Regions from separate parts of the Priestia sp. AB genome, predicted to be linked through region 2. Evidence: riboswitches for the same ligand, from Rfam matches in the RefSeq annotation. Region 2 holds a riboswitch; each other region holds the start of a gene.
The links. A riboswitch is a leader RNA that binds a small molecule or an ion and turns the genes downstream of it on or off. The one in region 2 is predicted to bind cyclic di-AMP.

Region 1 (2,201 bases), on a different contig from region 2:
CTGTAATCTAAAATTTCCATTTTTCTTACTATAATAATTAAAAAGGAGTGAGTAAAAAATGGCAAGAGTTTTGTTAGCAAACGAAGAGGGAACAAATTTTGAAAAAGCATTGAATTTAATTCCGCATGTAAAAAGATTGTATGATGAGCTTTACGACACGCTTTGGAACAGCGATATAGTAGAAAAAGAGACTAAGGAAAAAATAAGGCTTTATCTAGCAGGTGTTAACGGCTGTGAGACGTGTATGAGCATGTCATATGTAGGCGATGAGACGCTTAATCAAAAAGTGTTAAGAGAAAAAGAGCTGGAAGAAAAAGATCGACTGCTGTTTCGATTTATTGATGTATACCGGGTGCGTCCAAGGGAGTTGACGGATGCTGATATGAATCAATTAAAGAAATTTTACAGTGATACGCAGCTGTTAGAGCTTTTAGCTGTTATTAATTTATTTGATCAATTTCACAAAATGATTGTCAGTTTAGATTTATATGATTTTTGCAGCTTGCAGGGCAAGTGAGGTCTTCGCTAAAAATATCTTGACAGACAAAATCCACAGGAGTAAGATAGCTTTCGTAAAGTGAAACGTATCATGAATCGAATCGATTATTCTAAAAAATAGATCATAGACATTTAAATAAAAATCGCTTAATCCATTACGGAGCGGAGGACCCATTATTTACGCACATATTGTGCTCCGGGGTGAATCCTTAAAAAGGTAGGGTTACTCTTAAAACCCGAACCCGACAGCTAACTTCGCAAGCGTTTTGAGGGGGAAGAGTGTGGAAAAACACAGGAGCCTTCCTGTGTTTTTTTGCGCTTTTTTTAAGAAAAAGATGTAATTTTTTAGAAAAAGTATAAGCTAAGAGAACACACAGCAGTTGAAGAAAGGAATAAATACATTATGAAAAAACAGTTTGCTGTATTGGGATTAGGTCGTTTTGGAGGCAGTTTGGTTGAAGAGTTTGCTAATCTGGATGTGGATGTGCTCGCTATTGACCGCAATCAGGAGGTAGTAAATAAATTTAGCAACTCAGCTACATATGTTGTGCAAGCAAACGCGATTGATGAAGCTAGCTTAAAGGGGCTAGGTATTCGCAATGTTGATCATGCTCTTATTTCGTTTGGAGATGATATCGAAGCAAGCGTGCTGGCAACGATGCTTTTAAAAGATATGGGCGTTAAGCAAGTATGGGTAAAAGCAGTGAATATGTATCATCAAAAAGTGCTCGAAAAAATAGGAGCGGATAAAGTCATTCACCCTGAGCGCGATATTGCTAAGCGTATTGCTCATCACGTGGTGTCAGAAAAAATCATTGATTATATTGAATTGTCAAAGGATTATAGTATTGTCGAAATTGTCGCCTCTAAGAAACTTCATAATAAAACGCTGTTTGATTTAAACATTCGTGCCAAGTACGGCTGCAATATTATCGGCTTTCAGCGAAAAGACGGGGAAATGGTGATCTCGCCTACCGCGCATGAAATAATTGAACAAGGAGATATGCTGATTGTCATCGGACATAACCGCGATTTGAACCGTTTTGAAGAAGAAGGAGTTTAACTTATGAAAAAACAAATCATTAAACTCACTCCTCCGCAGCTGCTTGTCTCCATTTTTGGCGGAGGAATTATTATTGGTGCTCTTCTATTGATGATGCCTTTTTCTACTACTGAGCCAATCGGGTGGGTAGATGCCTTTTTTACGTCTACTTCCGCTATGACAGTAACCGGCTTAGCCGTCGTAGATACAGGTACCCGTTTTACCGTCATCGGTCAAATCATTATTATGCTGTTAATTCAAATAGGCGGTCTTGGCATTATGTCATTTGCCGTGTTGATTTTTATGATGCTAGGTAAAAAAATTGGATTTAAAGAGCGTATGCTCGTTCAGCAGGCATTAAATCAAACGAGCGTCGGCGGAGTTGTCCTGCTAGTTAAAAGGCTGTTTATCTTTTCATTTTTAATTGAATTTGTTGCACTTATCTTTTTAGCAATACGCTGGGTTCCGGAATTCGGATGGTCTAAGGGGCTGTTCTTTAGCTTGTTTCATTCAATTTCGGCTTTTAATAACGCAGGGTTTGGGCTACTGTCTGATAACTTAGTGCAGTATGTTGGAGATCCTATTATTAACATAACGATTTCTTTTTTGTTCATCATTGGTGGGTTAGGGTTTACCGTTCTTGCTGATATGTGGGTGAAAA
Region 2 (2,201 bases):
AGGACTGTTTCAATGTATTGCTCTTTGGCCAGGTTTTTCTCGTTCAGGCTCAACGATTTCAGGAGGAGTTCTTCTTGGAATGAGCCATAAGGCAGCCGCAGATTTTACATTTATTATGGCAGTGCCAATCATGGCAGGAGCAAGTGGACTTTCATTGGTTAAAAACTGGCAGTATTTCACATCAGATGCACTACCGTTTTTTATTGCTGGTTTTATCAGCGCCTTTATTTTTGCGCTGGTATCTATTCGCTTTTTCCTGAAATTAATTAACCGTATCAAATTAGTACCATTTGCACTATATCGAATAGTTTTAGCAGCTATTCTATATTTTGTATTTTTATAAAATAAACACGCGTGTTCTTTAGTCCCTTAAACTTCTAATAGAGACTCAAAGAGCAAGAAAAAGCTATTGCAACATTGCAATAGCTTTTTTGCATAAATATATATTATCGCCTTTTGAAAGCGTTTTATAAACATAGGTATTGACAAAACGTGTCGAAAAATAGTAAATTAATATTTGTGCAGTATAAAGTTAAGTAAAAGTAAGACTTCTGTTTAGTTTTATTGACTGTAAAAAACGTATGACAACGTATAGATCGTTTTAATTTTATAAAAACTGAATAATAAGCTTAATCGTATAGAGCGGGGGAATCATTATCGGCAGTAAAGCTGCCTTGGGGTGAATCCTTACAAAAGGTAGGAAACTCTCAATTCCGAATCCGACAGTTAACCCCGTTTGCTTTATTGAGAGAAAGAGCCCAAAATAGCGTAAGTAAAAGGCTGTTCTTTCTTAAGAATAGTCTTTTTTTGTTTTTTCAGAAAAATATATACAAATGTCATACATCTTTGGGGAGGTACATCTATGAAAAAAATTCGTTTTGGTTTGGCTACGCAGATTTTTACCGGATTAATCCTCGGTGTTCTTGTAGGGGTAATTTGGTTTAACGATCCGCGTGTAGTAACATACCTACAGCCGCTAGGAGACCTATTTTTAAGATTAATTAAGATGATTGTTATTCCAATTGTTATCTCAAGCTTAGTCGTTGGAGTTGCAGGAGCAGGGAGCGGTAAACAGGTCGGAAAGCTCGGCGTTAAAACCATTCTCTATTTTGAAATTATTACGACTTTTGCAATTATAATCGGTGTATTGGTTGCTAATATTTTTCATCCTGGGCAAGGTGTAGACATTCATTCAGCACAAAAGGGTGATATTTCACAATATGTTGAAACATCCAAACAGCAAGAAGGAAAGTCAGTGGCTGAAACTTTCTTACACATTGTTCCGACAAACTTTTTCCAGTCAATTGTTGAAGGAGACATGCTAGCAATTATCTTCTTTACAGTGTTATTTGCACTTGGAGTAGCGGCAATTGGGGAAAGAGGAAAGCCAGTTGTACAATTCTTCGACGGTGTTTCTCACGCAATGTTTCACGTGGTAAACCTTGTAATGAAAGTGGCGCCAATTGGTGTATTTGCTTTAATTGGTGTAACAGTTTCAAAATTCGGCTTAGATTCACTCCTTTCATTAGGAAAGCTTGTTATCTTAGTTTACTTAGCGTTAATTTTCTTCCTACTTGTTGTATTAGGAGGAATTGCGAAATGGGCAGGAATTAACATTTTCCACTTATTCCGCTATATGAAAGATGAACTGTTGTTAGCATACAGTACATCTAGTTCTGAGACAGTTCTTCCGCGTATTATGGAAAAACTTGAAAAGATGGGCTGTCCAAAAGCTATCGTATCGTTCGTTGTACCAATTGGCTATACATTTAACCTAGATGGTTCCGTTCTTTATCAAGCGATTGCAGCGTTATTCTTAGCGCAGGTGTACGGTATTGATTTAACGATCGTTCAACAGCTGACGCTCATTCTGGTATTGATGGTTACATCTAAAGGAATGGCTGCCGTGCCAGGAACATCATTTGTTGTATTGCTGGCTACTCTTGGAACAATCGGCGTTCCGGCAGAAGGGTTAGCCTTCATTGCTGGAGTAGACAGAATCATGGATATGGCACGTACGGTTGTTAACTTAGTAGGAAACACACTAGCAGCAATTGTGATGTCTAAATCTGAAGGCAAATTTGACCCTAAAAAAGGTACAGAGGTCATGAGAGCCGGCTAATTTATAAATTAAAAAGCTACTTATTCTATTCAAAAAATTAGAATAAGTAGCTTTTTTCGTAATAATTCCTTTATTATTA
Region 3 (2,201 bases), on a different contig from region 2:
TGTTGCCTAGCTCTTTGATTGAAAGAAAAGAAGCAACTGCTCCCCTTGCTATTTGCTGTGTTGCCCCTTCTAATGTATGGGCAGTCACCGTTCCGTTTAACGTTTGAGGAACACCTAAAAACGCAAATAAAATGCCTGTTATAAAAGCGATAGGAAGTAAAACACGCGTAATTGATTTCACAAAATCAACAAAAAAGTTTCCCATTTCCTTCCCTGCCAACCCGCGAATAAAAGCGATTGCTACTGCAAGTGCTGTTGCAGGTGCAGCAAACATCATAAATACAACGGCGGCCATCTGCGAGAAATAAGACAAACCTGATTCACCGCTGTAGTGCTGCAAGTTCGTATTTGTCATAAAACTAATGGCCGTGTTAAAAGCAAGGGCCGGATCCATTCCTTTGATGTGGCTTGGGTTAAGCGGCAGTACCCCTTGAAACCGGAAGATAAGATACACCACAAAAATCATGAACGTATTCGCCAAAACGAGAGCAAGTGCATATTGCTTCCACGTCTGATTATGCCCTTTAATTCCTGCCGCTTTAAACATCACCGATTCTATCTTCCCTACTAAGCTAGTGTTTTTATCGTTTGAAAACACATTCGCTATATAAATACCTACGGGCTTTGCAATAAGCGCTACAAAAACAAGCAGCAGCGCAACTGATAGTAGAAAAATCCCCACGTTTTATTCCTCCGCTTATTAAAATTGTTCTGGATTTAACAGTACATATACTAAATAAATTAAAACAAGAACTGAAATACCTAGCAAAATGAACGACATGTTCACTTCTCCTCTCTTTCGTCTACTACATGAGACGACCAGCAAATAATTCCGTACATAGCAGCTGTTAATATGGCAAGTGTTCCAAGCATGATCGTATCCAAGTTGCTCCCTCCTAACTGTTTCTTACCACCAATGATTAAGCGTAGCGACTGTTTCTGTGCGTAAAGCATCACGCCCAAGTGAGCTAGCAGCGAAAGGTTATCTTTGATTGTTTAATCCTCACGTATTGTTGATCTCGTTTTAAAAGCCCTACTATATCCTCTTTACGGTGCAGACATAACCTGCTCTCCTATTTTCCCCATTAAAAAAACCGCAGAAGAGAGTCCTCTTCCGCGGTTTAATGCACGACAAATAAGCCGTGATCGACACGAATTTTTTTACTCCCAAAACGCTTACGGAGTTAGCTGTCGGATTCGGGTTATGGAAGTAACCCTACTCAGTTAAGAGATTCACCCCTAGTACATACGTACAAAATATTGGGTCCCCCGCTCATGATTGATTAAGCGTATATTTGTTATTTAATTTTTAGACTTAATTATGGTTTTTCCTGCTGCGTTTAATACTTTGATTAGCTAACGTAGACAAATAGCGGTTTGCTAGATCAAAAGATTGCTGATCGCATATTGCTCGATATTCAATCATTTGAATCATTTGCTTAGGTAGATGCATCTTGACGCTCCTTTCACCTATATTTTGAAAGGAACGCGCTATCCGCTGCTATAGAAAACGGCCACGATTACACCATCCTCTCTCTTAACGCTTACGAAGTTAGCTGACGGGTTCGGGTCAAGAAAGTAACCCTACTCAATTATGAGATTCACCCCTAATAATTGGGTCCTCCGCTCTTCCCCTCTCTTTCAGGAAAGACTCAGCGTGTCACTGTGGAACGTTTCATGAGAGTAATCTTACTCCTGTTAAAATTTACTGTCAACAACATTTTTTGAAATTTTAAAAGCTTTATTTTTCCATGGGTATTCATTATTTTAAAATAATAGATTCAAAGAAAAAAAGGTTGTGATATAACTAAATGTATCCCTTCTAAAGACGAACAAATGGGATACATCAGCTGAGCCGATTGTGACACTGCAATTGATTTTCGTGCAAGACTTCGCTTTGTCCTCCAATCAACTGCTAGAAGGATCTGAACAGGTGAAACCTACGTTCACTTTAACAAAAAAAAAACGAACCACTAATCAAAAACCTTGATCAATAGTTCGTTTTTTACTTCGGCTAAAGTACGTTTGTCTCAGCCTCTTTTTTTAGTTCATTTTCTCAATTTCATTTACAAGAATTGAAATGGCATCCGTTTTTGTTGCTTCACGCATTGTACGCTTCATCGTACTTGCCTGCTGCTGAAGCTCATTTACTTCACGCAAAAACACTTCCTTTGTTAACTGTTCTTCTTCCACAACCATAC
Region 4 (2,201 bases), on a different contig from region 2:
TTAAAAAGATACTGATATTTTTACCAATATTCCTTTTTGTTATTTATTCCCCTACGCACGCATTAGAGATGACGAGTACTTTCAGAATTGTAAATGATAAAAACGAGACGATTGCTTCAAAAGAAGTTTCATTTCAAGAAGGTGAGACATTATACGAAGTAACAAAAAGGGCCTTTAACATAGAAGAATCCCAAGGGAATATTATATCTATAAATGGTATCCATTCAATTCCAAAGAAAAATATACATTGGGCTGTTTTTGTAAACAGGAATTTTATAGAGTTAGGTTTAGATGAAGTCACGCTCAATGAAAATGATGAGGTAGTATGGGCTTTGAAAAATTGGGATAATCAAGAAATTTTAAAGTAAATAACATAGAAAATTAAAACATCCTACAAAAAGTAGTTGGTTATTATTCTAACTACTTTTTTGTAAGTTATAATTTCCGATAATGCTGATTATATAAACTAGAGGTGTATATGATATGCAGCTGAAAAGCAGAAAAACCTACCCTGGTGTGTGATAGGGTAGGTTTTTCTGCTACATTATTTAACCAAAGGACTGAAGTCTCACGGCGTCTTGAATAGTTTGCTCAAGATATCAAAATTTATTTATCTACATAAAAGAGAAAAACGAATTATATGAAAATTAGTTTTAATTGAAACGGCTCTTTACAAATGTAAAATTCAGGCGTATAGTACCTACCATACATATATGATCTTGCTATTTTCATACCTTTTATCGCTTAATCCACTAAGGAGTGGGGGACCCATTTTTGTGTGCACTTGCACTTGGGGTGAATCCTTCTGTAAGAAGGTAGGGCTACTCTTAAAGCCCGAATCCGACAGCTAACCTCATAAGCGTTTGGAGAGAAGGTTTGCTTTTATTTGTCCTGGAAAGAACACTAAGCAGAACCTTAGTGTTCTTTTTTGTGTTTTTTTTCTGAGATGGGGAATGATGAGAGTAAACTAATATAAATAATGGCAAAGGGTCCAGGAGGAGTTTAGATGAGTTATTCATCCATAAAACGTTTATTAATTGGGAGGCCACTTAAATCAAAGGAGCTAGGTGAACAAAAGCTAAATAAGGTCAAAGCCTTAGCTATTCTTTCATCCGATGCACTTTCATCCGTGGCATATGGTCCAGAGCAGGTCTTAATCGTACTTGCTACTATTGGAATGATTGCATTTTGGTATTCCATACCTATCGGTATTGGGGTACTTATCCTTTTAACGGCACTTATCCTTTCTTACCGACAAATTATTTATGCCTATCCAGAAGGTGGCGGCGCTTATGTTGTATCTAAACATAACCTTGGAGAGAATGCAGGGCTTATTGCTGGTGGGTCTCTGTTAGTAGACTATATTTTAACCGTATCTGTAAGTATTTCATCTGGAACAGATGCATTAACGTCGGCTTTTCCTGTTCTTCATGATTACAAGGTTATTATCGCTTGCTCATTGGTTATTTTTATTATGGTTTTGAACCTAAGAGGTGTAACAGAATCAGCTTCGGCTTTAGCATACCCTGTCTATTTATTTGTTCTTGCATTGGTTCTTTTAATAGGCGTAGGCATATGGAAAGTAGCCACTGGTCAGGTGTCTCCTGATGTTCATCCGGCTATTGGAACTGCAGTGCCAGGAATTAGCTTATTTTTACTACTACGAGCTTTTTCATCAGGATGTTCAGCCCTTACAGGCGTAGAAGCTATTTCAAATGCTGTAACCAACTTTAGACAACCAGCTGCAAGAAATGCGGTACGTACGCTTGTTGCAATGGGCGTTATTTTAGCTATTTTGTTTTCAGGTGTCATGTTCTTGGCTTATTGGTTTGGAATTGTACCTAAAGCAGAGGAGACGGTTGTTTCACAGCTTGCTTCCCAAGTGTTGGGACGAAATGGTTTCTATTATTTTGTTCAGGGTACAACAGCTTTAATTTTAGTATTAGCTGCCAATACAGGCTTTTCAGCCTTTCCTTTACTGGCTGTTAACTTAGCTGTAGATAAGTATATCCCGCGTATGTTTACGATACGTGGTGATCGTTTGGGCTATTCAAATGAGATTGTGACCCTTGGAATTGCCTCTATCTTGCTTATCATAGCGTTTCACGGTAATACAGAACGGTTAATTCCTTTATATGCTGTTGGCGTATTTATTCCATTTACATTATCTCAAACGGGGATGATTGTTAAATGGTTAAAAG

Region 1: another riboswitch for cyclic di-AMP. It lies ahead of POF52_RS04980 (potassium channel family protein); the one in region 2 lies ahead of POF52_RS28870 (cation:dicarboxylate symporter family transporter).
Region 3: another riboswitch for cyclic di-AMP. It lies ahead of kdpF (K(+)-transporting ATPase subunit F); the one in region 2 lies ahead of POF52_RS28870 (cation:dicarboxylate symporter family transporter).
Region 4: another riboswitch for cyclic di-AMP. It lies ahead of POF52_RS30410 (APC family permease); the one in region 2 lies ahead of POF52_RS28870 (cation:dicarboxylate symporter family transporter).

Annotation. Positions count from the first base shown of each region.
Region 1 covers NZ_JAQMYN010000001.1:972,433-974,633, forward strand. The annotation lists gene POF52_RS04975 (carboxymuconolactone decarboxylase family protein) at 59-517, shown strand; cyclic di-AMP (ydaO/yuaA leader) riboswitch at 633-777, shown strand; gene POF52_RS04980 (potassium channel family protein) at 902-1,561, shown strand; gene POF52_RS04985 (TrkH family potassium uptake protein) at 1,565-2,201, shown strand, end outside.
Region 2 covers NZ_JAQMYN010000023.1:18,897-21,097, reverse strand. The annotation lists gene POF52_RS28875 (undecaprenyl-diphosphate phosphatase) at 1-343, shown strand, start outside; cyclic di-AMP (ydaO/yuaA leader) riboswitch at 617-756, shown strand; gene POF52_RS28870 (cation:dicarboxylate symporter family transporter) at 863-2,122, shown strand.
Region 3 covers NZ_JAQMYN010000004.1:62,636-64,836, forward strand. The annotation lists gene kdpA (potassium-transporting ATPase subunit KdpA) at 1-676, opposite strand, end outside; gene kdpF (K(+)-transporting ATPase subunit F) at 701-781, opposite strand; cyclic di-AMP (ydaO/yuaA leader) riboswitch at 1,160-1,300, opposite strand; gene POF52_RS13255 (hypothetical protein) at 1,316-1,453, opposite strand; cyclic di-AMP (ydaO/yuaA leader) riboswitch at 1,526-1,668, opposite strand; gene POF52_RS13260 (undecaprenyldiphospho-muramoylpentapeptide beta-N-acetylglucosaminyltransferase) at 2,044-2,201, opposite strand, start outside.
Region 4 covers NZ_JAQMYN010000034.1:8,688-10,888, reverse strand. The annotation lists gene POF52_RS30415 (DUF4430 domain-containing protein) at 1-368, shown strand, start outside; cyclic di-AMP (ydaO/yuaA leader) riboswitch at 732-876, shown strand; gene POF52_RS30410 (APC family permease) at 1,007-2,201, shown strand, end outside.